4 regions of the Streptomyces sp. NPDC049915 genome follow, and region 4 is predicted to be linked to each of the others. Evidence: riboswitches for the same ligand, from Rfam matches in the RefSeq annotation. Region 4 holds a riboswitch; each other region holds the start of a gene.
What was found. A riboswitch is a leader RNA that binds a small molecule or an ion and turns the genes downstream of it on or off. The one in region 4 is predicted to bind cobalamin.
Positions count from the first base shown of each region.

Region 1: another riboswitch for cobalamin. It lies ahead of AB0J12_RS04155 (ribonucleoside-diphosphate reductase subunit alpha); the one in region 4 lies ahead of AB0J12_RS17735 (HoxN/HupN/NixA family nickel/cobalt transporter).
Region 2: another riboswitch for cobalamin. It lies ahead of AB0J12_RS05540 (CbtB-domain containing protein); the one in region 4 lies ahead of AB0J12_RS17735 (HoxN/HupN/NixA family nickel/cobalt transporter).
Region 3: another riboswitch for cobalamin. It lies ahead of AB0J12_RS30210 (cobalamin biosynthesis protein); the one in region 4 lies ahead of AB0J12_RS17735 (HoxN/HupN/NixA family nickel/cobalt transporter).

Region 1 is NZ_JBFAMH010000002.1:386,070-393,802, forward strand. It holds gene AB0J12_RS04140 (DUF3311 domain-containing protein) at 68-334, shown strand; gene mctP (monocarboxylate uptake permease MctP) at 331-1,962, shown strand; gene AB0J12_RS04150 (GNAT family N-acetyltransferase) at 2,035-2,541, shown strand; cobalamin riboswitch at 2,587-2,719, shown strand; gene AB0J12_RS04155 (ribonucleoside-diphosphate reductase subunit alpha) at 2,842-5,205, shown strand; gene AB0J12_RS04160 (ribonucleotide-diphosphate reductase subunit beta) at 5,202-6,215, shown strand; gene AB0J12_RS04165 (hypothetical protein) at 6,223-7,011, opposite strand; gene AB0J12_RS04170 (hypothetical protein) at 7,062-7,274, opposite strand; gene AB0J12_RS04175 (helix-turn-helix domain-containing protein) at 7,368-7,733, shown strand, end outside.
Region 2 is NZ_JBFAMH010000003.1:155,809-163,541, reverse strand. It holds gene AB0J12_RS05565 (hypothetical protein) at 1-208, opposite strand, end outside; gene AB0J12_RS05560 (cupin domain-containing protein) at 205-459, opposite strand; gene AB0J12_RS05555 (SOS response-associated peptidase) at 743-1,486, shown strand; gene AB0J12_RS05550 (histidine phosphatase family protein) at 1,637-2,227, shown strand; gene AB0J12_RS05545 (CbtA family protein) at 2,294-3,046, opposite strand; gene AB0J12_RS05540 (CbtB-domain containing protein) at 3,068-3,289, opposite strand; cobalamin riboswitch at 3,326-3,470, opposite strand; gene AB0J12_RS05535 (class II glutamine amidotransferase) at 3,584-4,453, opposite strand; gene AB0J12_RS05530 (alpha-L-arabinofuranosidase B) at 4,541-6,109, opposite strand; gene AB0J12_RS05525 (hypothetical protein) at 6,385-6,516, shown strand; partial or broken gene AB0J12_RS05520 (MFS transporter) at 6,595-7,179, opposite strand; gene AB0J12_RS05515 (hypothetical protein) at 7,356-7,733, shown strand, end outside.
Region 3 is NZ_JBFAMH010000023.1:49,160-56,892, reverse strand. It holds gene cobN (cobaltochelatase subunit CobN) at 1-369, opposite strand, end outside; gene AB0J12_RS30215 (cobyric acid synthase) at 366-1,874, opposite strand; gene AB0J12_RS30210 (cobalamin biosynthesis protein) at 1,900-2,841, opposite strand; cobalamin riboswitch at 2,948-3,094, opposite strand; gene AB0J12_RS30205 (hypothetical protein) at 3,219-3,440, opposite strand; gene AB0J12_RS30200 (inorganic phosphate transporter) at 3,475-4,734, opposite strand; gene AB0J12_RS30195 (class II aldolase/adducin family protein) at 4,963-5,664, shown strand; gene AB0J12_RS30190 (alpha/beta fold hydrolase) at 5,755-6,888, shown strand; gene AB0J12_RS30185 (hypothetical protein) at 7,459-7,733, shown strand, end outside.
Region 4 is NZ_JBFAMH010000009.1:72,523-80,255, reverse strand. It holds gene AB0J12_RS17750 (hypothetical protein) at 1-253, opposite strand, end outside; gene thrS (threonine--tRNA ligase) at 450-1,730, shown strand; gene AB0J12_RS17740 (nucleoside hydrolase) at 1,776-2,741, shown strand; gene AB0J12_RS17735 (HoxN/HupN/NixA family nickel/cobalt transporter) at 2,738-3,841, opposite strand; cobalamin riboswitch at 3,869-4,054, opposite strand; gene AB0J12_RS17730 (metalloregulator ArsR/SmtB family transcription factor) at 4,132-4,491, shown strand; gene AB0J12_RS17725 (glycoside hydrolase family 13 protein) at 4,575-6,218, shown strand; gene AB0J12_RS17720 (DUF4142 domain-containing protein) at 6,254-6,964, opposite strand; gene dnaK (molecular chaperone DnaK) at 7,174-7,733, shown strand, end outside.

The sequences.
Region 1 (7,733 bases), on a different contig from region 4:
CCTGCTGCACCTGACCTAGATTTCCTGCGCATTGCACAGGTGATCAGTGAGGGGACGGAACCGCGCGATGACGAATGCGCCAGATGTGTCCAGACCGGCGACGGTGACGCCCGTGCGCGTCGTCATCGCCCTCTGCCTTGTCGCGCCCTTCGTGGCGATGCTGTGGGTCGGAAGTTACGCGAAGGTGGACCCGGCGTTCATCGGGATCCCCTTCTTCTACTGGTACCAGATGCTGTGGGTGATCATCTCCACGGCGCTGACGGTCATCGCCTACCAGCTGTGGCGGCGTGACCAGCGCGCCCGTGCTTCCCAGAAGGGCGGTGCGGACAAGTGAAGGACGGCGTGAACGGCGTCGCACTCGGCGTCTTCATCTTCTTCTTCCTGCTCGTCACCGTGCTCGGCTTCCTGGCCGCGCGCTGGCGCAAGGCCGAGAACGAGCACAGTCTCGACGAATGGGGCCTGGGCGGGCGGTCGTTCGGCACCTGGATCACCTGGTTCCTGCTCGGCGGTGACCTGTACACGGCATACACGTTCGTCGCCGTGCCCGCGGCGATCTACGCGGCGGGCGCGTCCGGCTTCTTCGCGGTGCCGTACACGATCCTCGTCTACCCGCTGATCTTCACGTTCCTGCCCCGGCTGTGGTCGGTGTCGCACAAGCACGGATACGTGACGACCTCGGATTTCGTGCGCGGCCGCTTCGGCTCCAAGGGGCTGTCGCTGGCGGTGGCGTTGACCGGCATCCTCGCGACGATGCCGTACATCGCGCTCCAGCTCGTCGGCATCCAGGCCGTGCTGGACGTGATGGGTGTCGGCGGCGGCGAGAACACCAACTGGTTCGTCAAGGACCTGCCGCTGCTGATCGCGTTCGGCGTGCTGGCGGCGTACACCTACTCGTCGGGTCTGCGCGCCCCCGCGCTGATCGCGTTCGTGAAGGACGCGCTGATCTACATCGTCATCGCCGTGGCGATCATCTACATCCCGATCAAACTCGGCGGGTTCGACGACATCTTCGCCAAGGCGGGCCACGCGTTCAGCCAGGTCAACCCGGCCACCGGCAAGCCGCGCGGCGCGCTCGCCCCGCCGGAGGCCGGCCAGTGGACGTACGCGACGCTGGCGCTCGGCTCGGCGCTGGCGCTGTTCATGTACCCGCACTCGATCACCGCGACGCTGTCCTCGCGCAGCCGTGAGGTGATCCGGCGCAACACCACCATCCTGCCGCTGTACTCCCTGATGCTGGGCCTGCTCGCGCTGCTCGGCTTCATGGCGATCGCGGCCGGCGTCAAGGTGCAGAACACTCAGCTGGCCATTCCGCAGTTGTTCGAGAACATGTTCCCGGACTGGTTCGCGGGCATCGCGTTCGCGGCGATCGGCATCGGCGCGCTGGTGCCGGCGGCGATCATGTCGATCGCGGCGGCGAACCTGTTCACCCGCAACATCTACAAGGACTTCATCAAGCAGGACGCCACGCCGAAGCAGGAGGCCCAGGTCTCCAAGATCGTCTCCCTGCTGGTGAAGGTGGGCGCGCTGGTCTTCGTCCTCACCATGGACAAGACGGTCGCCATCAACTTCCAGCTGCTGGGCGGCATCTGGATCCTGCAGACCTTCCCGGCCCTGGTCGGCGGCCTGTTCACGCGCTGGTTCCACCGCTGGGCGCTGCTGGCCGGCTGGGCGGTCGGCATGGTCTACGGCACGCTGGCCGCGTACGGGGTGGCCTCGCCGACGCAGAAGCACTTCGGCGGCTCCGCGAAGGAGATCCCCGGCATCGGCGAGATCGGCTACATCGGCCTCACGGCGTTCGTGCTGAACGTGGTGGTGACCGTGGTCCTCACCTTCGTCCTGAAGGCCGTGAAGGCCCCCGAGGGCGTCGACGAGACCAGCCCGGAGGACTACACGGCGGACGCCGGCGACCCGGGCGTCCAGACCGAACTCCCCCCGGCCACGGCGGGCGCCGTAGGTCACTGACAGCGGAATCCCGACGGGCCGCCGGAGAAATCCGGCGGCCCGTCGTCGTACCCGTGGGGCACACTCGCCGTCATGGACATCGTGATCCGGCCCGTCGCACCCCACGAACACGCCGCCCTCGGTGAGATCACCGCCCAGGCCTATCTCCAGGACGGGCTCCTGGACTTCGCCGCGAGCGACCCCTACCTCGGCGAGCTGCGCGACGTCGCCAAGCGCGCCGCCGCGGCCGAGGTCCTGGCCGCCACAGCGGACGACACCGTCCTCGGCGGCGTCACCTTCGTACCGGCCGGCGGGCCCATGGTCGACATCGCGCGTCCCGGCGAGGCCGAGATGCGCATGCTGGCCGTCGCCCACGCGGCCCGCGGCCGGGGTGTCGGCGAGGCGCTCGTACGGGCCTGCGTCGAGCGGGCCCGGGCCGTCGACGGCTGCGGTCGGCTCGTCCTGTCGACCCAGCGGACCATGCACACCGCCCACCGCCTCTACGAACGGCTGGGCTTCGTCCGTACGCCCGAGCGGGACTGGAATCCCCTGCCGGAACTCGACGACATCACCCTGCTCACCTACGAGCTGACGCTGTGAAGCCACCGGGACACAACATCTGGGGGTGAGACGACAGCCCGGCACTAGATGTATGCTCATGCTCGCTGTCGCCGCAGGGGAATCCGGTGCGAATCCGGAACTGTCCCGCAACGGTGTACATGCGTGCTTCGCGCACGCTGGTTCAGTCCGAGGACCTGCCGACAGTGCACCCGGCCACCCGGCCGGTGTGTCCTGACGTCCGGGCCTCGTGGGATGGGCCGGTGGACGCGACGCCGCGTGCGCTCGTGTGCTGCCCCCTGCCCTCCGCAAGGCCCCGTGCCGAGCGAGGGAGAGCCCCACGTGACCATCGCGCCAGCCGATCCGGCCTCAGCCGGCCAGCGGGAGCACGACGGCCCCGGTGCCGCGCTGCTGCGCACCCTGACCGAGCTGACCACCGACCTCCCCGACGCCGACCCCGGCCGGGTCGCCGCCGCCGCGCTGCGCGGCCGCTCGGCGCACGCCGACGAGGCGGAGCTGCGGGAGCTGGCCACGGAGGCCGCCGCCGGACTCATCTCCGAGGACCCCGCCTACTCCCGGCTCGCCGCCCGCCTGCTCACCCTCACCATCCGCGCGGAGGCGGCCTCCCAGGGCGTCACGTCGTTCACCGGGTCGGTCGCCGTCGGCCACCGCGAGGGGCTCATCGCGGACCGGACCGCCGACTTCGTCCGGCTGCACGCCGAGCGACTGGACGCGCTGATCGACACCCACGCCGACGACCGCTTCGGCTACTTCGGCCTGCGCACCCTGCACAGCCGCTATCTGCTGCGGCACCCGATCACCCGCAAGGTGATCGAGACGCCCCAGCACTTCCTGCTGCGGGTGGCCAGCGGGCTCGCCGAGGACGACACCGTCCGCTCCGCCGAGGAGGTCGCGGCGCTCTACGGGCTCATGAGCCGCCTCGACTACCTGCCCTCCTCCCCCACCCTCTTCAACTCCGGCACCCGGCACCCCCAGATGTCGTCCTGCTACCTGCTCGACTCCCCGCTCGACGAGCTGGACTCCATCTACGACCGCTACCACCAGGTCGCCCGGCTCTCCAAGCACGCCGGCGGCATCGGGCTGTCGTACTCCCGTATCCGCAGCCGCGGTTCGCTGATCCGCGGCACCAACGGGCACTCCAACGGCATCGTGCCGTTCCTGAAGACGCTGGACGCCTCCGTCGCCGCGGTGAACCAGGGCGGGCGGCGCAAGGGCGCGGCCGCGGTGTACCTGGAGACCTGGCACTCCGACATGGAGGAGTTCCTGGAGCTGCGCGACAACACCGGTGAGGACGCGCGCCGTACGCACAACCTGAACCTCGCGCACTGGGTCCCGGACGAGTTCATGCGCCGGGTGGGCGCCGACGCGTCGTGGTCGCTGTTCTCTCCGGCCGACGTGCCGGAGCTGGTGGACCTGTGGGGCGAGGAGTTCGACGCCGCGTACCGCAAGGCGGAGGACGCGGGGCTGGCGAAGAAGACGCTTCCGGCCCGTGAGCTGTACGGCCGCATGATGCGCACCCTCGCGCAGACCGGCAACGGCTGGATGACCTTCAAGGACGCCGCCAACCGCACCGCCAACCAGACCGCGCTGCCGGGCCACGTCGTCCACTCCTCCAACCTTTGCACGGAGATCCTGGAGGTCACCGACGACGGTGAGACGGCCGTGTGCAACCTCGGCTCGGTCAACCTCGGCGCGTTCGTGGCCGACGGGGACATCGACTGGGAGCGGCTGGACGCCACCGTCCGCACCGCCGTCACCTTCCTCGACCGCGTCGTCGACATCAACTTCTACCCGACGGAGCAGGCGGGCCGCTCCAACGCCAAGTGGCGCCCGGTGGGCCTGGGCGCGATGGGTTTGCAGGACGTCTTCTTCAAGCTGCGGCTGCCGTTCGACTCCCCCGAGGCCAAGGCGCTGTCCACCCGGATCGCGGAGCGGGTCATGCTCGCCGCGTACGAGGCCTCCGCCGACCTCGCCGAGCGCAACGGCCCGCTGCCGGCCTGGGAGAAGACCCGCACCGCGCGGGGTGTGCTGCACCCCGACCACTACGACGTGGAGCTGACCTGGCCGGAGCGCTGGGCGGCGCTGCGGGAGCGGATCGCCGGGACCGGCATGCGCAACAGCCTGCTGCTGGCCATCGCGCCGACCGCCACCATCGCCTCCATCGCGGGCGTGTACGAGTGCATCGAGCCGCAGGTGTCGAACCTGTTCAAGCGCGAGACGCTGTCCGGCGAGTTCCTCCAGGTGAACTCCTACCTGGTGGCCGAGCTGAAGAAGCTCGGCGTATGGGACGCCCGCACCCGTGAGGCGCTGCGCGAGTCGAGCGGCTCGGTGCAGGACTTCGCCTGGATCCCCGAGGACGTGCGGCAGCTGTACCGCACCGCGTGGGAGATCCCGCAGCGCGGTCTGATCGACATGGCGGCGGCACGGACCCCCTTCCTCGACCAGGCGCAATCCCTCAACCTGTTCCTGGAGACGCCGACGATCGGCAAGCTCTCCTCGATGTACGCCTACGCCTGGAAGTCCGGGCTGAAGACGACGTACTACCTGCGCTCGCGCCCGGCGACGCGCATCGCCCGCGCCGCCCGCGCGCAGGCCACCGTCCCCGTTCCCGTCCAGCAGGTGACCTCCGAAGAGGCCGTCGCCTGCTCCCTGGAAAACCCCGAGTCCTGCGAGGCCTGCCAGTGACCACCCGTAACACGAACCTCCTCGACCCGGGCTTCGAGCTGACCCTGCGCCCCATGCGCTACCCGGACTTCTACGAGCGCTACCGGGACGCCATCAAGAACACCTGGACCGTGGAGGAGGTCGACCTCCACTCGGACGTCGCCGACCTCGCGAAGCTGACGCCGGCGGAGCAGCACCTCATCGGCCGGCTGGTGGCGTTCTTCGCGACGGGCGACTCGATCGTCGCGAACAATCTGGTGCTGACGCTGTACAAGCACATCAACTCCCCCGAGGCGCGCCTGTACCTGTCGCGGCAGCTCTTCGAGGAGGCCGTGCACGTCCAGTTCTATCTGACGCTGCTGGACACCTATCTGCCCGACCCGGACGACCGGGCGGCCGCCTTCGACGCGGTGGAGAACATCCCCTCCATCCGGGAGAAGGCCGGGTTCTGCTTCAAGTGGATCAACGAGGTGGAGAAGCTGGAGCGCCTGGAGTCCAGGGCCGACCGGCGCCGCTTCCTGCTGAACCTGATCTGCTTCGCCGCGTGCATCGAGGGCCTGTTCTTCTACGGCGCCTTCGCGTACGTCTACTGGTTCCGCAGCCGGGGCCTGCTGCACGGTCTCGCCACCGGCACCAACTGGGTGTTCCGCGACGAGACCATGCACATGTCGTTCGCGTTCGACGTGGTCGACACCGTCCGCAAGGAGGAGCCGGACCTCTTCGACGAGGAGCTCGGGCAGCAGGTCACCGACATGCTCGAGGAGGCCGTGGAGGCCGAGCTGCAGTTCGCGCGCGACCTGTGCGGCGACGGCCTCCCCGGCATGAACACCGACTCGATGCGCCAGTACCTGGAGTGCGTCGCCGACCAGCGCCTCACCCGCCTCGGCTTCGCTCCCGTCTACGGTTCGGAGAACCCCTTCTCCTTCATGGAGCTGCAGGGCGTTCAGGAGCTGACCAACTTCTTCGAGCGCCGCCCCTCGGCGTACCAGGTGGCGGTGGAGGGCACCGTCGACCTGGACGAGGACTTCTGAGCCGCGGCTACTTCAGGACCACGGTGTCCCCGGCCGACACGGCGAGCATGGTGGTCGACGTGCCGGGGCAGTACCAGCGCCAGTCGCCGGCCGCGGAGGCGGTGACCGTGGTGCTGAGCCGGCCGGTGCTGCCCGTTGTCACGGTCTTGACCGTGGTGTAGCGGGTGGTGCCGGCCTTGCGGAACTGGAGCTGGACCGGCTGCCCGGCGTAGCCCTGGTACCTCAGGCTCTCCCGGTTCGCCCGGCTGAGCGTTCCGGTGACGGTCAGCTGTCCGCCCTTGCGCACGGGCTCGGGCGCTGCGTCGTCGGTGAGTGTCGTGGCCCGCTTGACGGAGTACCGGGCGATGTTGTCGGAGATCCAGTAGTCGCCGTCGTTCGCTTTGACGGTGGCGTTGACCTGCCAGAGGCCGGCGACCCGGTTGGTGTCGATGTCGTCGCTCGCCGGCATCCAGGCGGGCGTGGCCTTCATGGTGGCCGTGCACACCGAGGTGGTCGCCGACTTCTTCGCGCAGGTCGTGCCGGACCACTCGATGAAGCCGTAGGCGTTCGACACGTTCATCGTGCTGACGCGGCTGACGCCCTTCACCCCGGAGTCGTCCCGGATGGTGAGGACGACCGGGAACGTGATCTCCTTCGCGGTCCCGATGCCCACGGGGTGACCGCCGTTGACGACGGCCCCCACCACCCGGATGTCCCCCCGCCCCTCGGCGTGGGCGCCGGTCGCGGTGAGGAGCACGAGGGCCGCGGCGCCGCTCGCCGTGGCCCAGGCCGCTCTTCGCCGGATGCCGTTGCTCATGTTTCCCTCCCCTGCGCTCGATCACCGTGATCGATTGCGTCAGCGGGACGTTACATGCGGGGTCGGACAGTGCGGTGTGCCTGGATGCGCGGGCTGGTCCGGCGGGGGCTCTGCGCGCGGGGAGCGGGGTGCGCGGCCTCCCGGATCTGCCGGTCCATGCGGCGGTCGCGCACGACGCCGAGCACGGACGGCAGGACGAGGAGGACCAGGATCCCGAGGGTGAAGAGCATTCCGATCAGGCCTTCGATCTGGTTTCCGTTCATGGACACCACTCTCGCGCGGGACACTCCTTACCGTGAGTGGCAGTACTGCCGCAGACCCTCGAATTACTGCCACCGGCGAGGCACACTGGCAGCATGCTGAAAAACGTGGCCGCCGTCCTGCTCGACGGTGTGCATCCCTTCGAACTCGGGGTCGTGTGCGAGGTCTTCGGACTCGACCGCAGCGACGACGGACTGCCGGTGTACGACTTCGCCGTCGTCTCCGCCGAGGGCCCGGCGCTGGGCACGCACGTCGGCGGGCTGACCTTGTCCACGCCGTACGGCCTGGACCGGCTGGAGGAGGCGGATCTGATCGCCGTCCCGGCCGGCGACGACTTCACGCACCGCATCTATCCGCCGGCGCTGCTGGACGCCCTGGTACGAGCGGTGGAGCGCGGGTCACGGGTGCTGAGCGTGTGCTCCGGCGTGTTCGTGCTGGGCGCCGCCGGGCTGCTGCACGGG
Region 2 (7,733 bases), on a different contig from region 4:
TGGTCCGGTACCGGCTGCGGAATTCGGCCAGCAGCTCGTCGGTTGCTTCGGCTCCGGCAGTGACCGCGGCGTGGACGTCACGGAAGTAGTTCTCATAACCCGCGGGCGTGTAGAGACACAGGGCGCGGGCGGTGACCGGGCCCGCGTTGCGGAAGCCGTGGGGGGTGCCACGGGTCGCGGCGAGCAGATCCCCGGGGCCGGCTGTCACCTCCCCGTCCCCGGGTGGAGGGTGAGCTCACCCTCGAGCACGTAGAAGTACTCGTCGTGCCCGTCGTGCACGTGCGGTCGGGCGCCGACGGTTCCGGGCGCCAGGGTGAACTCCTCGAAGGCGAAGTGTCCGCCCGTGTGCTCACCGGTCAGGCGGAAGAAGTGCGCGACACCGGCGACGTCTATCAGCTCGCCCTCCGCAGGGCGGCGCAGCAGCGGACGGGCCGCGGCCCGGGAGTGATCATCTGTCATGCGGGCATTGTGGCTCAGGGGCGTGTCCCCCGGTCTCTCGATCGGCGTGCGCCCGCGGGAGACGGAGAGGGAACAGGAAGACGCGCGCGACCCGTGCCGGCAGGACTGTCACGGCAAAGTCCGTTCTGAGCGGGCCCGGGACGCGACCAAGCCGCCGACGCGGTGACACGGTGACGCCGCCACGCGGGCACCCTGCACACGCCCGGGCGGCTGCGGCGGCGACATGCGCCGGGCAGCTCCCCAGGTCTCTCGCACGGGCAGAACGGCATGGCACAGTGGCCCTATGTGCGGCCGCTTCGTCTCCACCCGCAGTCCGCAGGACCTCAGCCACCTCTTCCACGTCGCCGAGTGGCGGCCCGACGAGACTCTGGCGCCCAGCTGGAACGTCGCCCCCACCGACGACGTCTACGGCGTCCTGGAACGCGCCCCTCGCGCCGAGGGCTCCGGTGCTCCCCCGCGCAGGGAGCTGCGGCCGTTGCGCTGGGGGCTGGTGCCGTCCTGGGCCAAGGACCCGTCCGTCGGCTCCCGGATGATCAACGCGCGCATGGAAACGGTCCACGAGAAGCCCGCGTACCGCCGCGCCTTCGCCCGGCACCGCTGTCTGCTCCCCGCCGACGGCTTCTACGAGTGGACCGAGGCCAAGGACGCCACCACCGGCAAGAAGCGCAAGCAGCCGTACTTCATCCACCCCGCCGACGGGCAGATCATGGCACTGGCCGGTCTCTACGCGTACTGGCGCAACCCTGAGGTCGACAACGACGACGACCCCGCCGCCTGGCTCACGACCTGCACCATCATCACCACCGAGGCCACCGACGCGGCCGGCCGGGTCCACCCCCGCATGCCGCTCGCCCTCACCCCGGACCACTACGCCGCCTGGCTCGACCCCCGTCACGACGACGCCGAGGAGCTGCGCGCCCTGCTCACCCAGCCCGCCGGCGGTCACCTCGACGCCCGCCCCGTCTCCCCTGCCGTGAACAACACCCGCAACAACGGTCCGCAACTTCTGGACGAGGCCACGCCGTAGCCCCGCCGGCGAGGGCTGAGGACCTGCCGTGGCCCGCCGTGACGCGGGCTGTACGGCGCGCACCGGCGCGGAAGCTGCGCGTCGGACGGGTGCTACTTTCGCACCCGCACCGCACCCCCACCCCATGACAGCCACAGCCGGAGCAGCCAGGTGACCAGCCGTGTTCTCTTCGTCTCGCCCGCCTCGAGCCCGTCGCTGCGGCAGGCCCGCTTCGACGACGGTGACGCGATCGACGACGTGGGAGCGGCCCGGGCCCGGGCCGCAGCAGGGTCCCTTCCCCCTGCCGCCCGCGTGCTGACGTCGCCGGGTGTGCGCTGCCGGCAGACCGCGGAGGCGCTCGGCCTCGACGGCGCGCGGACGCCGGAGCTCGGGGCCTGGGACGTGGGCCGTTGGCGTGGTCTGACCCTGGACGAGGTGGGCGCCACCGAGCCGGAGGCGGTGGCCCGTTGGCTCGCCGATCCCGACAGCGCGCCGCACGGGGGTGAGTCCGTGCACGAGTTGTGCGTGCGGGTCGGCCACTGGCTGGACGGCGCACGGGACTTCGACGGCCGTACGGTCGCCGTGGTCGAGCCGGAGGTGGTTCGGGCCGCGGTCGTGCACGCCCTGGGGCTGGGCGCGGCGGCCTTCTGGCGGCTCGACGTACCGCCATTGACCGTCACCGAGCTGAGCGGCCGCTCGGGACGCTGGAATCTCCGGCTCGGGCGGCACCTGGCCGCGTCGGACACACCTTCGCCACGCTGAGTGCGCACGGATGCGACGAAGGGCCCCGCGGATGGTTCCGCAGGGCCCTTCGTCGTCCGGAACGAGTCAGTGCGCGGCCGGAACCGTTCGCCCGGTGTCGGCCTTCGCCGGCCCGGGGTTCAGCAGGCGTTCGGCCAACTCGCCGAAGAGCAGGCCGAATCCGGCCCACATCGCGGTCTGGATGCCCAGCGCGGAGAGCCGGAACCGCCACAGCAGGGCGGCCGGGAAGTCCTTCGGCACCTCGTTGACGGCGGGTAGGAACTGGTAGGCCAGGCCGATCACCGCGGCGAACGCGGCCACCGCGACGGTGGTCGCCCACCAGGTGCCCATGACCGCCTTGAGCCGCTTGCCCACCAGGGTGGCGGCGACCGCGAGGAGGACGCTGAGCAGCATCATCAGGAAGTAGAGGGTGGTCCGCTTGCCGATGGTGTCGGGGTCGCCGACCGACGGCGGATTGGCCGGGTACTTCAGGAACGGCACGACGTAGACGGTCAGGAGCGCACAGCCGGACAGCAGCAGTGCGGTGGCCCGCGGACCGAAGCGGCCGACCCGGCCGAGGGCGAAGGCGTACGCGAGCGCGGCGATGCCGCCGAAGGCGACCCCGTAGACCAGGACACCGGTGGCGAGACCGGCGGTGGACTGCAGGGACCGGGAGACGGCCTCCATCTCGTGCTCGTGGGAGTGGGCGTCCTCGAAGGCGATCGCCTTGTCGACGCTGGGCTCACCCAGGAGGTAGGCGACGACGAGGGCGAGCACGCCGGCGGCGAGGCCGGCGAGCATGCCCCGCACGAGGAGGTTTCTTACCGTTGCGGAGTTCATGGGTGCGCGGCGTCCCTGACGTCAGTGGCAGGGGAAACCGAGCAGGTGGCGGGCGTCGTGCACCCACTCGTGGACGTCCGTGCCGTCGAACACGGCGGTGGCGCCCTGCTCGGCGCCGACGAAGTACAGCAGGACCAGCATCAGGACGCCGGCGAAGACCGCCCAGGGGGCGATCGCCTTCAACGGCAGCGTGGCGGGAACAGCGGGGGTGGTGGCAGTCGGCTGGGCGACGTGCTGGGCCATGGCAGGGCCTCCTCTGGGAGTTCGCGTCCCATCTCGGTGGTGCACTGGACGACGGCCACGGGTCTGACTCGCGAGCACCCCTCCTCAGGGCTTCGCATACAGTGGCGCGACCGTGCCGGATTCCCACCGGCTTCCGTCTCGCCGTCGTCGATATCGGACAGACCGTACCGCGTGACGCGTGCATGGCCAAGACGGCCTGGCCCGGCGTGATCTTCCTCTCGGACCGGGCCGGGGCGACCGGGCCGGGGGCGGCGGACTGAGCCGGACGGCGGGCCGGGCGTCATGAGGGACGGATCAGGCGGCCTTCTGCGAGGCTGCCGCGTCGGGATGCAGATCGTCGAGGGTGAGCCGGTGGGCCGGAGGGTCCGGCAGGACGACCCGGTGGGTGGTGCGCAGATCGGGGCCGACGTGGAGGAGCTCACCGGACTCCATCGGGCGCCAGTGCGGGTTGTCGTCCATGCGCTCGCTGGCGACGATGACGGCGGGGTGGTCGGCGAGGGGCGCCGAGTGGACGCGCATCCGGCCGTCGCTGCCGCTGTGGTCGAGGTGCCTGCTGCCGTGCTGGCCGCCCGCCGGGCGCTGCAGGACGTACAGGCCGTGGGTGTCCGGGTAGCGCAGTGCCCACAGCTCCTGTGGGGTGATGAGGATCAGGTTCATGGCGTAGACGGGCAGGTGCTCGGCGATCCAGCGGGCGGCCTGGCGGATGCCGGTGGTGACGTCGCCGTCGTGTCGTCGGGTCTCCCGGCTGATCAGGGCGAAGAAGCGCTCGGAGTCGGTGTCGCCCCGGACCAGTGAGCGGTCCTCCCCCAGGTGGTCGTCGAGTGCGTCGAGGCCCTCGATCACCCCGTTGTGCGCGAAGAGCCGCCCCTCCTGCTCGAAGGGATGGGTGTTACGGACATCCAGGCTGCCGGTGGAGGCGAAGCGCACATGGGCGATGAAGGTCGCCGACTCCTCCTGCCGGGCCTCCCGTGCGAAGGCGCGGTCGCGGTAGGCCGCGATGGGTGCCTTGGCGACGCGGGGGGTGCCGTCGGCGGTGAAGTGGCCGAGGCCGGTGCCGTCGGGGTCGCGGTGGCTCTGCTTGCTGAGACTGTCGGGGGCGTCCAGGAGCCAGAAGGTGGCGTGCGTCCGTCGCGGAGCGCTGCTGAGGCCGAACAGGCGGCACACGGGAACCTCCTCCGTCGGGGCCCTCCGCGGCGCGCGGGGGGCGGGTGGGGGCCTCGGCCGAGTGCCCCCACCCGCCCCGGGTACGCGTCAGGCCCAGGGGGTGGTTACGGCCCAGCTGGTGTCGTCGGCCCAGAGTGCGGCGTTGTCCCAGGCGTGGGATCCTCCGTCACCGGCGATGTAGACGGCGTGTTCGTAGTGGCGCAGGAAGTCGGCGGGGTAGTTGGCGGACCGGAGCGACACGCCCTGCCCGTTGTGACCGGTCTGCGGGCAGAACGTGGCGTCCTGCCGGGACAGCGCGCTGCTGTCGATGGTGTCGACGCGCAGCCGGAAGTCGTAGTGGCGCAGGTACTGGCCCGGCTTGTCGGCGGACTCGAAGGAGACGCAGGAGGCGTCGCCCAGACCGGCCCGCACGATCCAGGTGGCGGCCGCCTTGTCGGCGGAGGAACTGGAGGACGACACCGCCGAGATGGCCGCGTTGCTGTCCGCGCTGTCGTGCCGGAGGTACTCGCCGGTGCAGCAGGACGTGGTGGCCCGCAGCGACACCCTGGCGCCCGCCGTGAGGCCGCCGGCCGGTGCGGGGGCCGTGTAGCCGACCGCATTGATGTCGGCCTGCACGGCGTTCTCGGTCGCGTCCGACGGGTAGCCGGAGGTCATCACTCCCTCGTAGAAGGTGCCGGCGGATCCGTTGCTGTTGTCGCCGCCGATACCGAGGATGATGGCGCCTTCCTTCTTCATCGGGTTGTAGCCCGAGGCGTTGGGGCGCGGTCCGCTGTAGTAGGTGGACAGTCCGCCGGACTGCGCGTTGCCGGCGCGGATGGCCCACTTGTTCGAGCCGCCCTTGACGATCGCGGTGAGGAACCGGTGGCTGACGCTGGGGTCGTTCGCGTTGTAGCCCGGGTTGACGCCGGAGAACAGGCCGTTCTCCAGGTCGGCCATCACCCAGGGGCCGTTGCCGGTTCCGTAGCCCCACACCTTGATGTTGCCGAAGTAGATGGCCTCCATCGTGCCGTTGCCGTTGTCCCGGCTGTTGGTCTCGGCGTTGCCGTAGTCGAAGCAGCAACCGCCGTTGTAGTGGCTGCCGTCGAGGATCGCGTACATGCCCTCCGGCTGGTCTCCGGTCGCGATGCCGCTGGTGTGGTTGTTGCGGTAGCCGGTGCCGGGGGCGATGAAGACGCCGTACGCCTTGTGGCCGCCGACGGTGACCGGCGCGGCGGACGCTTCGGCGAGGTTGTCGTATCCGCCGGCGGCGGGGCCGGAGAACCCTCCGGGCGGCGCCTGGGTGAGGTGGTTGCCGCGGCCGGACTGGTCGTAGATGACGGTGATGAGGCAGCTCGTGCCCGCGCAGAAGGAGTCCTGTGCGGCGGCGTCGGCGTAGCCGCCCGCGCCGAGCGCGCCGATGTCGCGGGTGGCGCCGTCCGAGGCGCGTTTGACCTGGTAGAGGCGGCCGCTGTACGCGGAGTACAGCGCGCGGGTCGTGCTGTGTGCGGCCACGCAGGGGGTGCCCCCGGAGGCGTAGAGGTCGCAGGGGCGCGTGCCGGCGGCCGCGGCGTGCGCGTCGGCGGAGGCGCGGCCGCCGAGCAGGGCGGTCACCATGGCCAGTGCCAGCGCCAACAGGGCGAGCGAGCCCTGCCTCGAGCGGGTGAAGGGGGAAGACATGCACGGTCTCCTGGGATGAGTGGGGGGCGGAGTCAGCCGCCGGACGAGGGAGCCGGTCATGCACCTGTCATGAGACAGATGGTCGAAATATCGAACATTGGTCGTATTGACGGACAGGGATTGATGATAGGTAGCCGGCGAGGGCTGTCAACAGGGTGCGCACACCAACATCGGTTGCCGGGTCGGCCCGACCCGGCACCGATGACGCGGGCGCCCTCGGCGCGGACCTGGAGCAACCGCGCCCGCCAGGCGCCCGGCACCTGATCAGCCGTAACGTGGCAGACGGGGACTGCGTGGCGGTGGGCCGACTCGCCCCGCAGCAGCGGGAGTTCGGAAACCTCTTCACCCTCTCGGCACAGGTCATGCTCCGCGCCTGCCACCGCCACTACGCGGCGACGGAGCACTGAGTGAAGGCCGCTACGGCTGGCAGCACGCCCTTTTTCCCACCACCTTCGCGCGCGCCGCCGGTTCCGTGACGCCTCGCGTCAGCGCCCCGTGGGCTGCGGTGTGCGGCGACGGGCGGCGAGGAGGACCACCAGTCCACCGATGACGGCGAGGCCCAGCAGGGTCGCGGCGAACACGGTCGCTCCGGTGGTCAGGCCCAGGGCGTCGCTGAGGTAGCCGGCGGACACCGGGAGCAGGCCCGCCGGAATGTATCCGCCCACGTTCAGCGCCGCGTTGGCCTCGGCCAGCCGCTGGGCTGGAACCGCGGAGTTGAGCAGCGACAGTCCGCCGAGTTGTCCCATGCCCTGGCCGACGCCGGCGAGCAGTGCGGCGGCGATCAGCACGGGCACGGAGGAGGTGTGCACGGCGGCCATCAGCGCGGTCATGCTCAGGGAGGTGCTGACCGCTCCGGCGGCAAGGACGGTACGCCGGGGCAGCCTGCGCACCGCGAACTGGACGCCGGTGGCGGACAGGAACATCGCGAAGGCCATGGCACCGGAGACGATCCGGCTGGTGGTGTCCAGCAGACCGGCCAGCAACGACGGGCCGAGTGAGAGCACGAAGGACGTGGCGGTGATGCCGGGCGCGAACACCGAGATTCCGAGCACTCGACACCCGCTTCCCCGGCCTGCTCGCCCTGGTTGCGGCCTGGAAACCGGACAACTGACGCAACGCGCGCGCAGGCGCGGTCACGCCTTGCCGGCGCGGCCGATCCCGGATTCGCCCGCACCCCGACTCGGCGGCGGTCTACTGTACGGACACGGCGCAGTTGCCCACCGAGGTCGCACGAGGAGGAAGTCCCGTGTCGTCACCCTGTGACCCCCTGCACGCACCCGCCGGCGATGTGGGTGCGGCGCTCATGATGGTCGACTCCCGGCTCAAGGCCGTCTACGACCGCAGGACACGGACCGACCCCGAACAACAGGCGCTCGTCGACCAGTTCGCGGCCTCCCTGGGCCCCGATGGCGTCGACGACCTGCTGGACGGCGCCTGCACCCTCATCTACATGTTCATGCAGTGGCTGAGGATGGCCTACGAGGACCACGACAAGGACGTCATCGAATGCGTGGTGCCCAACCTCGTCGCCTCGATGCGCATGATGACCAAGAGTGTGCGCCCCGAGGCCATCCCCACCATGGCCGGCCTGGTCGTCGCCGCGGGCACCGGTCTGAGCCCCAGC
Region 3 (7,733 bases), on a different contig from region 4:
CACGGTGTCCGACAGGAACCGCGACAGCTCCAGCAGGTTCCCGGGACCGCCCTCGACCAGGTACCGCAGCGCCTCCGCGACCACGCCGGCCGGCACGCTCGACTCGGCCATCAGCTCGGCGTCCGGGACGGCCTCGCCGCCCAGCAGCACGGTCGGGATGCCGGACGCCTTCAGCGCGGCGAGCCCGTCCTCCCAGGCCCGCTTGCCGCCCAGCAGCCGTACGACGGCGAGGTCGGCGCCCTCGATCAGCGCCGGGAGCTCCTCGGCGACGTCCACGCGGGTCGGGTTGCCGATCCGGTAGTCCGCACCGGAGGCCCGGGCCGCCAGCAGATCCGTGTCGGCGGTGGACAACAACAACACTGTGCTCATGCGGGCGCTCCCGGTGGAATGAAAGGCAGTCCTTGCGGCGCGCCGGACTCGATGAGCCGCCACAGCGCGTCCGTGTCCGCGTGCTGTTCGATCAGGTCGCCGAGCCGGTCGAGCTGCTCCTCGCGCAGCGCGGCGAAGGAGGTGTCCGGCGCGGGCACGAAGCGGCGGCCCGCGGCGGCGGCCACCTCGCGCAGGAAGGCGCGGCGGAAGCCGTCGGACTCCAGCGAGCCGTGCCAGTGGGTGCCCCAGGTCTGGCCGACGCGGCAGCCGTCGAGGAAGGGCTCCCCTCCCGTCACGGAGCCGATGCCGTGGTGGATCTCGTACCCCTCGACCCGCTCACCGAGGGCTTCCCCGTCCGGCCGGGTCAGGGTCTTCTCGCGGGCGAACCGCACCCGCACGGGCAGCACGCCGAGCCCGTCGACGGCGCCGGCGCGCGACTCGACCTCGTCCTCGATGTGTTCACCGAGGATCTGGAAACCACCGCAGATGCCGAGCACGGGCCGCTGCTCGGCGGCCCGGCGCACCAGGGCGTCGGCCAGGCGGCGTTCGCGCAGCCACTGAAGCGCCCGCACCGTCCCGCGGGTGCCCGGGATCACCACCAGGTCGGCGTCGGCCAGTTCCTCCGGCCGGTCCACGAACCGCACGACCACGCCCGGTTCGGCGGCCAGCGCGTCCACGTCGGTGAAGTTGGACATCAGCGGGATCGCGCAGACGGCGACCCGCAGGACGTCCTCGCCGACGGGCGGGGAGACGGCCGACTCGCGGACGGTGCCGCGCAGGGACACCCTGAGGCCGTCCTCCTCGTCGATGCCGAGCCCGTGCCGGAAGGGCAGGACGCCGTAGGTGCGCCGCCCGGTGAGACCGTGCAGCATGTCCAGGCCCGGCTCCAGCAGGGAGACGTCACCGCGGAACTTGTTCACCAGGAAGCCGGCGAGCAGTTCCTGGTCCTCGGGTGAGAGCAGGGCGAGCGTGCCGAAGAAGGACGCGAAGACGCCCCCGCGGTCGATGTCGCCGACGACGAGCACGGGCAGCCGCGCGCCCCGCGCGATGCCCATGTTCACGATGTCGGTCCGGCGCAGATTGATCTCGGCCGGCGAGCCCGCCCCCTCGCAGATCACCGCGTCATACGTGCCCCGCAACTCGGCCAGGCACTCCAGGACCGTGCCCAGCAGCTTCTGCTGGCGTCCGCCGTGGTAGCCGCGTGCGCTCATCTCGCCCACCGGCTTGCCCAGCAGCACCACTTGGCTGCTCTGCTCGCCGCCGGGCTTGAGCAGCACCGGGTTCATCAGCGCGGTCGGCTCGATCCGGCAGGCCTGGGCCTGCATGGCCTGCGCCCGCCCGATCTCGGCGCCCTCGCGGGTGACGAAGGAGTTCAGGGACATGTTCTGCGCCTTGAAGGGCGCCACCTTCACGCCCTGCCGCACCAGCCACCGGCAGATCCCGGCGGTCACGACGCTCTTGCCGGCGTCGGAGGTGGTGCCGGCGACGAGGAGACCGCCGTTCATCGATCGCGCCCCTTCCCGATGACGTTCATCGATCACGCCCCTTCCGGATGAGGCGTGCGCCCGCGCACACGCCGAGCGCCAGCCAGCTCACGCGCCGGGACAGCCGTACCGCCCGCGCGATGTCCTCGGTCCCGACGGCGCGCCCCTGCGGGTTCAGCACGGGCCGGTGTTCCACGCGCCCGCCGTACGACAGGGTGCCGCCCAGCCGCAGGCCGAGCGCGCCCGCGAAGGAGGCCTCCACGGGGCCCGCGTTGGGGCTCGGGTGCTTCACCGCGTCCGCCCGCCACGCCCGTACGGCGCCACGCCGGTCCGGGCCGGTGAGCACGGCGAGGGCGGCGGTCAGCCGGGCGCCCGGCCAGCCGGCCACGTCGTCGAGGCGGGCGGAGGCCCAGCCGAAGCGCCGCAGCCGCGGCGACTTGTGACCGACCATCGCGTCCAGGGTGTTGACGGCCCGGAACCCGAGCAGCCCGGGCACCCCGCCGACGGCGCCCCACACCAGCGCGCCCACGACGGCGTCGGAGGTGTTCTCGGCGACCGACTCGACCACGGCCCGGGCGATCCCGTCGGCGTCCAGCGCCTGCGGGTCACGGCCGCACAGATGGGGCAGCCGGGCCCGCGCCGCCTCCACGTCCCCGGCTTCCAGGGCGCGCCCGATGGCGCCGGCCTCGCGTGCGAGGGAGGTCCCCCCGACCACGGACCAGGTGGCGGCGGCGGTCAGCGCGACCGAGGCGGCGGGGGAGCGGCGCACCGAGCGGGCGGCCACGCCCCCGAGCGCGACGGCGCCTCCGGCGCAGACGGCGGTGTGCAGGGCGCCCCAGCCGCGGTGGTCGCGCCACAGGGTGCGCTCGACGGCGTCCGCGGCCCGTCCGAACACGGCGACCGGGTGCCCGCGGCGCGGATCACCGAGGAGGAGGTCACCGAGGAGGCCGGCGGCGGCGCCGTACGCGAAGACGCGTTCGGCTCGCATCGGGCTCAGCCGGCCGTGGGGTCGAGCGGAGCGTCGCTGATGGGCCTGGTCCTCAACCGGCAGCCGCGCATGGCGTCATGTCCTCACTCAGGGTGTCCGCGCCCTGGTTCGAAGGAGGTTCGGCGGTGAGAGTTCCTGGCTCCCGGGGTTGCTCACCCCGGTGACAGTGGCGGGACCGCGCCGGACTTCCACCGGCTTCCTCTCCTGCACGCCGCAAACTTGGCTCCGGCAGTCCACCACGGCTGTCAGAGGGCCGTCAACTTGCCCTTGACCTGGGGCGGAGGAGTGTGGGCAGGCCCACACGGAGACGACCTGCCAGGTCACAAAGGAACGCGGGGTGCCGCTCGGGCACCCCGCGTTTTCGTCGATGAGGCCGGTCAGGCGACGATCAGGCTGATGCCGTACGCCACCGCCGCCGCGCACGCCGCGAAGCAGGCGTACGCGCCGGTGACCGTGAGGGCGGCCGAACCGCCCTGCGCCTGGACCCGCTCGCGGCGGGACAGGCCCATGATGCCGAGGGTGAACAGGGCCACCAGACCCACGGTGACCATGAGGCTGACACCGAAGACGGAGCCGAGGGCCGCCCAGTCGATCTTCATGCTGCTTCTCTTCCTTCGTACCCGAAAGCGGCGGTCAGACGGCCGGGGCCGGATTCGCGGTGGCCGGCTGCTCCGCCGTCGCGGCGGCGGGGGCGGGGATGGTGGCCGTCAGGCCGTCCGTGACCGCCGGGCCGGCGGCCGGAGGCGGGGTCACGGCGGCGATCGCGGTGGTGACCACGCCGGCCGGCTCCTCCTCCACGGCGTTGACGTTGGTGTGGTCGACGACCTCGCGGCGGGAGACCTTCCAGATGCCGAAGCTGGCGGACACCAGGAAGACGGCGACCAGCGCGGTGCCCCAGGCGCCGAAGCCGGTGACGTACTCGGCGAGCGCGCCGACCAGCGCGGCGGCCGGCAGGGTCAGCACCCAGGCGACGAGCATCCGGGTCGCGGTCGACCAGCGCACAACGCCGCCCTTGCGGCCCACGCCCGCGCCCATCACGGAGCCGGAGACGACGTGCGTGGTGGACAGCGAGAAGCCGAGGTGGGAGGAGGCGAGGATGGCGGTGGCCGCGCTGGTCTGGGCGGCGAAGCCCTGCTGCGGCTGCATGTCCGTCAGGCCCTTGCCCATGGTGCGGATGATGCGCCAGCCGCCGATGTAGGTGCCGAGCGCGATGGCCAGGCCGGCGGAGAGGATCACCCAGGTGGGCGGGTCGGAGTCGGGCGCGACGGCGCCGCCCGCGACCAGGGCGAGGGTGATGATGCCCATCGTCTTCTGCGCGTCGTTGGTGCCGTGGGCGAGGGAGACCAGGCCCGCGGAGGCGATCTGGCCGGCCCGGTAGCCCTTCTGGGCGGCCTTGCCGTCGGCCTTCTTGCCCAGCGTGTACGACAGACGGGTCGCGACCATCGCCGCGACGCCGGCGACGACCGGGGCGGCGACCGCGGGCAGCAGCACCTTGGTGACGAGCACGTCACCGTGGACGGCGCCGAAGCCGGCGGAGGCGACGGTGGCGCCGATCAGACCGCCCATGAGGGCGTGCGAGGAGCTGGAGGGCAGGCCCACGAGCCAGGTCAGCAGGTTCCAGAGGATCGCGCCGACCAGGGCGGCGAAGATGACCTCGGGACGGATGCCGTTCTCGTCGACGAGACCCTTGGAGATCGTGTTGGCGACCTCCACGGAGAGGAAGGCGCCCACGAGGTTGAGGGCGGCGGACATGGCCACGGCGATCTTGGGCCGCAGCGCGCCGGTCGAGATGGTGGTGGCCATCGCGTTGGCGGTGTCGTGGAAACCGTTCGTGAAATCGAACGCGAGAGCGGTGACGACCACAATCGCGAGGATCAGCGAGAAGCTTTCCATTTACCCAGGCATTCGTTCGAAGTCATTGGCGGGTCGAACGTAGGTAACGTGGGTGAACGGAAGGTGAACTGAGTCGGGCGTCTCGATGTCGGAAAGAGGGGGTCGCTGCTCCGTTCCCCCGCCCACGGCCCGGGCGGCACACGGGCCGGGTGCCCGGCGCGGGGCGTCGTGGCCGTGCGCGGGTCCGGGGAGGAGATTTCCGTCACCCGGGGCTGGCAGGATCGCGGCATGACGGAGCAGCGGTGGGAACGGCGGGGCGGACGGGTGGCCGACGAGGGGGACGACGCCGAGCGGGAGGCCCTGGCCTGGGCGGATCTGGTCGCCACGGCGCGCCGGACCGTCGCCGACGGACTGGTCGTGGGCACCTCCGGCAATGTCTCGGTACGCGTCGGTGACCTGGTGCTGGTCACGCCGTCGGGCGTGCCCTACGACCGGCTGCGGCCGCAGGACCTGACGGCGGTCGACCTCGACGGCCGGCAGGTGCGCGGCATCCTGGTGCCGACGAGCGAGCTGCCGATGCACCTCGCCGTATACGGCACCACGGACGCCCGGGCTGTGGTGCACACGCACGCCGTCCACGCCACGGCGGTCTCGACGCTCGTGCCGGAGCTCCCGCTCGTCCACTACATGGCCGCGGCCCTCGGCGGCCCGGTCCGCGTCGCCCCCTACGCGACGTACGGCACGCAGGAGCTGGCCGAGAACATGCTGCGGGCCCTGACCGGCCGCACCGGCTGCCTCCTGCAGAACCACGGCACGATCGCCTACGGCGCCACCCTCGACCAGGCCTACGACCGCACCGCCCAGCTGGAGTGGATGTGCCGGCTGTGGCTGACGGCGTCCTCGGTCCCGGGCCTCGCCCCGAGCCTGCTGACCGAGGAGCAGCTGGCGGAGGTGGGGGAGCGGCTGCGGGGGTACGGGCAGCGGGGGTGAGCGCGGCGCGGTGGCGGCGAGGACCGGGTTGATCACTCCGCATGTCACTTCCGGTGGCTTGGGACGGACCACGCCGGGAAACTGGTTCCCGTGCGCACTGTCAAAGCGACGGCCGCTGCCGTCACCGCCGTGATGGGTGCCGGGGCCGCAGCCGTGGTCGCCGGCCGACTCGCCAGCGACGCCGCGCTCAAGGCGCCGCCGGGCCGGCCGCTGCCGACCGAGCCCCGGCTCACCGTGCATGCCACGGCCGCCGGCCGGATCGCGCTCACCCGCGACCTGGCCACCCTGCGCCCCGGTACCTACGGACTCGCCGGCGACGGCAGTCACGCGGTCGTGGGCCAGGTCCTGGACTCCGCCGAGCACACCGCCGACACCGTCGTACGGCGTCTGGAGCGCGTCACGCACGGCACGCTGGAACCGGGCGACAAAGTGTGGCTCACCGCGAACCTGCACGTCGGCGACCCCCGGGCCGCCCTCGGCCTGGAGCACGCCGACGTCGACGTGCCCGGAGAACTCGGCCCGCTGCCCGCCTGGTTCGTTCCCGCCGCCCGGGACACCTGGGTGATCGCCGTGCACGGCCTCGCCACCACCCGGGAGCTCCCCATGAACGTCATGGGCATGCTGAACCGGCTGCGCCTCCCGGTGCTCGCCCTCGCCTACCGCGGCGACCTGGGCGCCCCCCGCCCTCCGGACGGCCTGAACCACTTCGGCGAGACCGAGTGGCGCGACGTGGACGCCGCGATCCGCTACGCGGTGCGCTACGGCGCCCGCCGGGTCGTCCTCTACGGCTGGTCCACCGGAGCCACGATGGCGCTGCGCGCCGCTCAGCTGTCCGGGATGCGGGAGCACGTCTCGGGGCTCGTGCTGGACTCCCCGGTGCTCAGCTGGCCGACCACACTGCGCTCCCTGGCCCTGGCCCGGCGCACGCCGGGCGCGCTGCTGCCGCTCGCGGTGCGCGCCGCGCAGGGCCGCACCGGGCTGCAGGACGGCCCCGCCGACGGGACCATCGCCGCGGACGCCGACGGCCTCGCGGTGCCGACGCTGATCGTCCACGGCCCCGGCGACACGGTGGCCCCCTGGCGCTTCTCCCGCCGCTTCGCCGACCGCCGCCCCGACCTGGTCGCCCTGCACACGGTGGCCCACGCCCCGCACGGAGCGATGTGGAACGCCGACCCGGAGTCCTACGAAGAAGCACTCCGCCGCTTCCTGACCCCTTTGATGTGACCCGGTGGACCGCCCACGTCGGTGCCGCCGATCCGCCCGGACCGGGACGGTCCCTGCGCGGGCGCGTGCGCCGAGGACCGGCGGCGCCGAGACGGCCGTCCACCGGCGTGGGAGCGGTGCACCGCCCCGGGCCGGCCGCCGACGGGCGCGCGGTGCCGTCCGGGCCTCGGAGCCGGCGGGTGACGTGCCGGCCGTCGGCGCCGCCGCGGGAGCAAGGGTGACCCCGCCGGGGGGCGCGTCGCGGCGTCGCTCCGGCTGCGGGGCGGTGGGGATCATTCCGCTTCTGGGCTCCGTTCAAGGCCGTACGACTGGCCTGATCACGCCTGCTTTCGCCGTCCCGGGCAGGTCCACGCTCCCGCCCCGTCGCTCGCCGTGGCATTCCGTTTGGGTTTTCGGACCGTCAACCGGAAGACTGCACCCGTGACGTCCCGTATCCCGCGCGACTCCAGGCTTCGACTCGTCCGTCCCCGACCCCTGGCCGCCGCCCCCAGAGCCGTGAACCAGCGGCGCCCGCGCCGTCGGGCGCCCCGCCCGCCCGAGGGCACCCCGGCGCCCGCGGAGCTGGCCGGAATGGCTCGTTCCGGCCTGGCCGCCGCCGCCCGCGTCGCCCGCTGGGCCGACGCCGCGCTCGGCCCCGGCCGGGCCGGTGCCACCGCCGACGGCAAGGCCACCCTCTCCGACACGACCGCGGAACGCGCCGCACACGAGCTGGGCCTGACCGTGGACCAGATCCGGGCCGACTGGGACATCGCCCGCCTCGCCGGCCTCGTCGAGGTCCACGGCGACAGCGCCCGCCCCGGCTGGCGGCTGCGCGCCTGGGACCGTGACGACAGCGCCGTCCTGCG
Region 4 (7,733 bases):
TCGCCGCGCCCCGCGTGGGCGTCCACCCCGGGCCGAGGTCGGTGTCGGTGATCAGGACCGCCTGGGCCTGCGCGGCGGTGAGCGCGGGGGCGGTGGTGGGGGAGGCCGGCGCGGAGCGGGTGGCAGACGACGCGGTGGTGGGGGCGGAGGTGGGGCCCTCCTCCATGTCGAAGTAGCGGCCCGAGCAGGCGGTGGCGGTCAGGAGGGTGGCGGCGGCGAGCGTCAGGGCTGCGGGGAGCGGAGGTCGGGGCATCGGGGCTCCTGGGCGGGGCGGGGTGCGTAGGTCCAGGTCAGCACCGTGATCGCCGGGCGACCAGCGCACAGGACCGTCCGGGCGACAAAAACGCTCGCGGGGGGAGGTGCGCTTGGGTACCGTCGTCGTATGCAGCGCGTACAGGCCGTGTCCACGACGACGCCGGAGAGTGTCCCGGCGCGCTGACAGCTGACCGATGTCGCGAAACCCCGGGGCGGGCGCCCCGGGGTTTCGCGTGCGGGGGCTCGCTCCGTTCCAGGAGAAGGAGCCTGCCATGCACGACCACCGCCGTCTCGGCCGCGAACTGGACCTGTTCGGCACCGACCCGCTGATCGGGGCGGGACTGCCGTACTGGCTGCCCGACGGGGCCGTCGTGCGGCACACCCTGGAGAGTTATGTCCGGGACGTGGAGCGCGCCGCCGGCTACCGGCACGTGTACTCGCCCGTTCTCGGCAAACGGGAGCTGTACGAGATCTCCGGGCACTGGGAGCTGTACCGCGACGACATGTTCCCGCCGATGCGGCTGGGGGCGGAGGAGGTCGTGCTGCGGCCCAGTCTGTGTCCGCATCATGCGCTCGTCTACCGGTCACGGTCCCGCAGCTACCGGGAACTGCCGTACCGGCTGGCCGAGTTGGGCGGCATGTACCGGTCCGAGCTGTCCGGGGTGCTGGGGGGTCTCACCCGGGTGCGGGCCATTCAGCTGAACGACGCGCACATCTTCTGCACCCTCGACCAGGCCGTCGGCGAGGCCCGCGCCGCTGTGGAGCTGATCGCCCGCGCCCATGCCGACCTCGGCATCCGGGGCGCCCGGTACCGGCTGTCGCTGCCCGGGGAGGGCGGCAAGTACGTCGCCGACCCCGAGTTGTGGCGGCGCGCCACCGGCATGCTCCGGGAGGTACTGGACGGGATCGACCACGAGGAGGCCGCCGGCGAGGCCGCGTTCTACGGGCCGAAGATCGATGTGCAGGTGGCCGATGCGGCGGGGCGGGAGTCGACCCTGTCGACCGTGCAGATCGACCTCCATCAGCCGGAGCGGTTCGGCCTGTCGTACGTCGGCGCGGACGGGGCCAGGCACCGGCCCGTGATGGTGCACCGCAGTGTCATCGGCAGTGTCGAGCGGGTGGTCGCGCACCTGCTCGAACAGCACGGCGGTGCCTTTCCCGCCTGGCTGGCGCCCGTGCAGCTGGTCGTGCTGCCGGTGTCGGCGGAGCAGGAGGGGCGGGCCCGGGAGGTCGTGGAGCGGGCGGAGGCCGCCGGACTGCGGGCCGACGTCGCGGTCGAGGGGAGCCTGGGGGCGCGGATCCGGGCGGCGCGGCTGGTGCCGTACCAGGCGGTGATCGGTGCGCGGGAGGACGCGGCCGGGGAGGTGTCGCTGCGGCTGCGGGACGGGCGGCGGGCGGGGCAGGTGCCCGTGGCGGAGCTGGTGCGGCGGGTGGCGGAGGTGGTCGGGGCGCGCGGGATGGAGCTGTGGGGCTGAGCCGCCGGGGCGCTTATCGTCGGGGGACGACGGAAGGAGCTCCTGGTGGCCGGTCAACCCATCCCCGTGATCATCGACTGCGATACCGGTGTCGACGACGCCCTCGCCCTGCTGTTCGCGGTACGTCATCCCGGTCTGGATCTGCGCGCGGTGACGTGTGTCGCCGGGAACACGGACGTCGACGGGGTCGTACGCAACACGCTGACCGTGCTGGAGCAGGCGGGGGCGCCGCAGATCCCGGTGGGGCGGGGTGCCGAGCGGCCGTTGATCGAGCCGGCGCGTTCGGCCCGGCATGTGCACGGCCACGACGGCATGGGCGATCTGGGGCTGCCCGCGCCGGCCCGCCGGCCCGCCGACGTCGACGCGGTGACGCTGCTGCGGCGGGAGATCCTCGCGAGCGAGCGGCCGGTGACCCTGATCCCGACGGCGCCGCTGACGAACATCGCGCTGCTGCTGCGCACCCATCCGGAGGTGACCCGCAACATCGAGCGGATCGTCTTCATGGGCGGCGCGGTCACCACCGGCAACGCCACGCCGGTCGCGGAGTTCAACGTCTGGCACGACCCGGAGGCCGCGGCGATCCTGCTGACCGCGGGGGTGCCGATCACCATGTACGGCCTGGACGTGTTCATGCGGGTCGTGGTGCCGGGCAGCGATGTGCACCGGATGCGGGCGAGCAGTGAGCCCGGGACCCGGCTGGCCGGTGACCTGCTGGCCCACCGGCCGACCACGCAGGGCGGCGAGCCCGAGGCGGAGGAGGCGGGCGGCCTCGGCGACGCGGGCGCGGTGTGCGCGGTCGCCGATCCGGCGGGCCTGACGACGCGGCTGCTGCCGGTGGAGGTGTCCCTGGCCCCGGGTCCTGGCCGGGGGCAGACGGTCGTCGACCGGCGCCCGCGCCCCGGCGAGTCCGAGATCCACGAGGGCGCCCGCGAACAGCCCCTGGTGGACGTGGCGCTGGAGGTCGACGTCGACCGGTACGTGAAGCTGTACCTGGAGACCGTCGAGCGTTAATCGGCGGCGGAGGCCGCCCAGCGTTCCTCCACCCTGGCCAGCCTCCAGTACGTCAGCGCCACCGCCCACACCAGGACGAACAGGCCGACGATGAGATAGCCGACGCTGTCCAGGTCGATCCCGGCGATCCAGCCGGTGACGCCGTCGCTCAGGCCGAACTTGTCGTGCAGCACGCCGACCAGCTCGATGGTGCCGATGACGAACGCGACGGCGATGGACAGGCCGGTGATGGCGAGGTTGTAGAACACCTTGCGGACCGGATGGGAGAACGCCCACTGGTAGGCGAAGTTCATGAACGTGCCGTCCAGGGTGTCGAACAGGCACATGCCGGCCGTGAACAGCAGCGGCAGGCACAGGATGGCGTACCAGGGCAGTCCGGCGGCCGCGCCCGAGCCGGCCATCACCATCAGGGTGACCTCGGTGGCGGTCTCGAAGCCGAGGCCGAAGAGGAAGCCGAGCGGGTACATCTGGCCCGGCCGGGAGATCGAGCGGGTGAGGCGGCCGAGGAAGCGGTTCATGAACCCGCGCGAGTCCAGGTGCCGCTCCAGCTCGGACTCGTCGTACGTGCCCGCCCGCATCGACCGGAACACCTTCAGGATGCCGAACAGGGCGACCAGGTTGAGGGCGGCGATGAGGTACAGGAAGGTACCGGCCACGGTCGTGCCGAGGAAGCCGAGCACCTGGTGGGTGGTGGACCCCTCGTCGGTGACCCGGTCGGCGAGCTGGGTGCCGCCCGCGATCATCACCGCGAGGACGATCACCACGCTGGAGTGGCCGAGCGCGAACCAGAAGCCGACGGACACCGGGCGTTTGCCGTCGGCCATGAGCTTGCGGGTGGTGTTGTCGATGGCGGCGATGTGGTCGGCGTCGAAGGCGTGCCGCACGCCCAGGGTGTAGGCGGTGACGCCGAGGCCGATGCCGAAGGCCTTGGTGCCGACCTCGTAGTGGCCGGGTACCACGAGGAGGAAGAGGATCCCGAAGGCGACGACGTGCAGGGCGGCGATGGCGGCCATCAGCCCGGCGGTCTTCACGGTGTCCTCGCGGCGCCATGTGAAGGTGGCCTTCGCGGTCGTCGTCGGGGCAGGGTCGGGCAAGGTCATCCGGTCACGCTCCAGCACCTCGTGGATCTCTTCGTGAGCTGCCGTGGCCGGTCTCCTGGCTGACGAGGTGGTGCGTCCGCCGTCCCTGCCTTCCCGGTCGCACGACCAGTGGCCCGGCGTGAGCCGGACGGGACGAGAACTCCCCGATCACAGTGGCGAGGGCCGCGCCGGTTTCCCACCGGCTTCCCGAACACCACGGCCCGCCCACGGTAGGGGGGCCGAGGGTCTTCTGCATAGCTGCACAGCTGTGCAGGTATGCAAGATCACAATCGGGGCGGGAGAATGCGGGCATGCACCTCGTGCCCCCCGACCGCGCCGACCGCCGCACCATCGACGGTCACCGTGTCTGTGACGCCATCGCGGCCATCGGCGACGCCGCCCACGTGCGTGCCTGGGCCGACCGCTTCTCGCTGCTCGCCGACCCCAACCGGCTCGCTCTCCTGCTCGCCCTGCACCGCACCGGCCCCCTCGCGGTGTCCGACCTGGCGATCGCGACGGGCATGAACGACCCCGCCGTGTCGCAGGCCCTGCGGCTGCTGCGGGCGTCCGGGACGGTGGCGGGCGAGAAGCAGGGCCGGGTGGTCCGTTACCGGGTGGTCGACCCGGACGTGCGGACCCTGCTCGCGCGGTGCACCGCCGACGGCGCCTGACCCGCGCACACGGGCACGTTCCCTTGCGGGGTGAAGTGGACAGTCATCTCACTGTCGTGCCCGAACCGGCGAACGGAGACCGCGTGCCCGATCTCTCCTCCCGCGACCCCGACTGGTGGCGGCAGGCCGTCGTCTACCAGGTCTACCCCCGCAGCTTCGCCGACGCCGACGGCGACGGTCTCGGCGACCTGCGCGGGATCACCGACCGCCTGACCCACCTGGCCGCGCTCGGCGTCGACGCGCTGTGGCTGAGCCCGTTCTACCCCTCCGAACTCGCCGACGGCGGCTACGACGTCGCCGACCACCGTGCCGTCGACCCGCGCCTGGGCACCCTGGACGACTTCGACGCGCTCGTCGCCGAGGCGCACCGGCTGGGCCTGAAGGTCGTCGTCGACATCGTCCCCAACCACACCTCGCACCAGCACACCTGGTTCCAGGAGGCCCTGCGCGCCGGGCCGGGTTCGCGCGCCCGCGAGCGGTACGTCTTCCGGGACGGCCGCGGCGTCCACGGGGAGCTGCCGCCCTCGGACTGGCAGTCGGTGTTCGGCGGCAGCGCCTGGGAGCGGGTGCCGGACGGGCAGTGGTACCTGCATCTGTTCGCCCGCGAGCAGCCCGACCTGAACTGGGCCGACGAGGAGGTACGCGCCGACCTGCGCGCCACCCTGCGCTTCTGGGCCGACCGGGGCGTGGACGGCTTCCGCGTGGACGTCGCCCACGCCCTGGCCAAGGACCTGAGCGAGCCGCTGCGCGACCTCGGCGCACCCGAGCTGAGCGACGAGGCGGCCCTGACGGTGCTGCCCCCGGGCAGCCACCCCTTCTACGACCGCGACGAGGTGCACGAGATTTACCGGGACTGGCGCCGCCTGCTCGACGCCTACTCCCCGCCCCGCGCGGCCATCGCCGAGGCATGGGTGCCGGGGGAGCGCCGCGCGCTGTACGCCCGGCCGGACGAGCTGGGGCAGGCGTTCAACTTCGAGTTCCTGCAGGCTCCCTGGCACGCGGACGCGCTGCGCGAGGTCATCACCGCGTCGCTGGCCGGCGCCCGTGCCGTCGGCGCCACCGCCACCTGGGTGCTGTCCAACCACGACGTCGTGCGGCACGCCTCCCGGCTGATGCTGCCACCGGGCACCGACGACAACGCCTGGCTGCTGTCCGGCGGGCACGCGCCCCGGATCGACCCGGCGGCCGGGCTGCGCCGGGCCCGCGCCGCGACGCTGCTGATGCTGGCGCTGCCCGGCTCGTCGTACCTCTACCAGGGCGAGGAGCTGGGGCTGCCCGAGGTCGCCGAGCTGCCGGCCGAGGTCCTCCAGGACCCGATCTGGGAGCAGACGGGCCATGTCCGCAAGGGCCGCGACGGCTGCCGGGTGCCGCTGCCGTGGACGGTGAGCGGCCCGTCGTACGGCTTCGGGGCGGGCGGCGCCTGGCTGCCGCAGCCGCCGTCCTTCGCGTCGTACGCCGTGCAGGCGCAGGACGGCACGGAGGGCTCGACGCTGGAGCTGTACCGGGCCGCGCTGAAGCTGCGCCGCAAGCTGGCGCAGGGCGAGGAGCTGCGGTGGGCCGAGGACGTCCCGGACGGTGTGCTCGCCTTCACCCGGTCGGAGGGCTGGCGGTGCGTCGTCAACCTGTCGGAGCGCGCGGTACCCCTGCCGGCCGGCGAGGTCCTGCTCGCCGGCGCCCCGCTGGAGGACGGCCGGCTCGGCCCGGACACCACGGTCTGGCTGGGTTAGGCCCTGAGGTCTGGATCATCCCGGCGTCGCGGGTCCTAGCGCACCGTCGGGGACGGGTCGCCGGGCAGCGGGACCGGGGTGGCCGTCGCGGTCGGGGGCGGGGTGAGGACGACCTGCGGCTGGCCCCCGGGCGGGGGCGGCGGGGTGACGTCGTTCGAGGGCAGCTTCGGCGGGGCGGTCTGCTGGAAGAGGGCCTGGTCGAAGTTGACCAGGCCGGTCTTCTCCATGACCGTGATGTGGTCGAGGACGGTGTCGTTGGCCTGGTCGGCCAGCGCGCGCACCAGCGTGTTCTTCGTCGTGGAGCGGATCTTCGCGATCGTGTTGAAGATCGAGCCGTGCGTGATGCGCAGGATGTTGGCGAAGTCGGAGTCGAACTGCCGGCCGCTGTCCGCGTTGAGGGTGGCGATGAAGCCCTGCTGCTGCGGGCTGGGCAGGTTGGGCAGGGTGATGTTCAGCATGGGCGCGACCCTGCGGCAGGTGGTGTCCAGCGCCGCGTGCCCGTCGATCAGGTGCCGCCCGGCCGTGAGGACCGCCTTGTCGGTGCTCTTCTTCAGGGCCATCTGGCCCACGGGGTACTCCCACAGACCGGCCGCGCGCACCTTCACCACGAAGTCCCGGTCCCCCTCGGTGAGCGGCCCCCACTGAGTGTTGGCGATCACCCGTGAGGTGTCGCTGGACACCGTCTGCACGCCGAGCATGGCCGGATAAGCGAGCGCAACGAGGGTCAGACCGAGGGCTCCGCCCATGAAGAGGGTTCCCGTCGCTTTCCGCGAGAGTCGCACCGTGCCTCCTGTCACACCGTCCGGTCGGACGCACAGGAGTACGCAACGAACGGCGGTTGTGTTCGGCGGGGACCGAAAAAATCTTCCTTGACGGCGGTCGGCTCACGTTTTATGCAGGAAGGGAGGTGAAGCCCGCAGCCCCGCAGCTACGGCACCCGAGAAGGGAGAGCCCGATGGCGCGTTCGGTCGGAATCGATCTCGGCACCACGAACTCGGTGGTCTCGGTCCTGGAGGGCGGCGAACCCACCGTCATCGCCAACACGGAGGGGGCCCGCACCACCCCGTCCGTCGTCGCCTTCGCCAAGAACGGCGAGGTGCTCGTCGGGGAGGTCGCGAAACGGCAGGCCGTGACGAACGTGGAGCGCACGGCCCGGTCCGTCAAGCGGCATGTGGGCGACCACGCCTGGCGGTTCCCGGACAGCGGCGACATCGACGGCAGGCGGTACACCGCGCAGGAGGTCTCCGCGCGCGTGCTGCAGAAACTCAAGCGGGACGCGGAGGCGTACCTGGGCGAGGACGTCACGGACGCCGTGATCACCGTGCCGGCGTACTTCGACGACGCCCAGCGGCAGGCCACGAAGGAGGCCGGGGAGATCGCCGGCCTGAACGTCCTGCGGATCGTCAACGAGCCGACGGCGGCGGCGCTGGCGTACGGGCTGGACAAGGGCAACGACCAGACGGTGCTCGTCTTCGACCTCGGCGGCGGTACGTTCGACGTGTCGCTGCTGGAGAT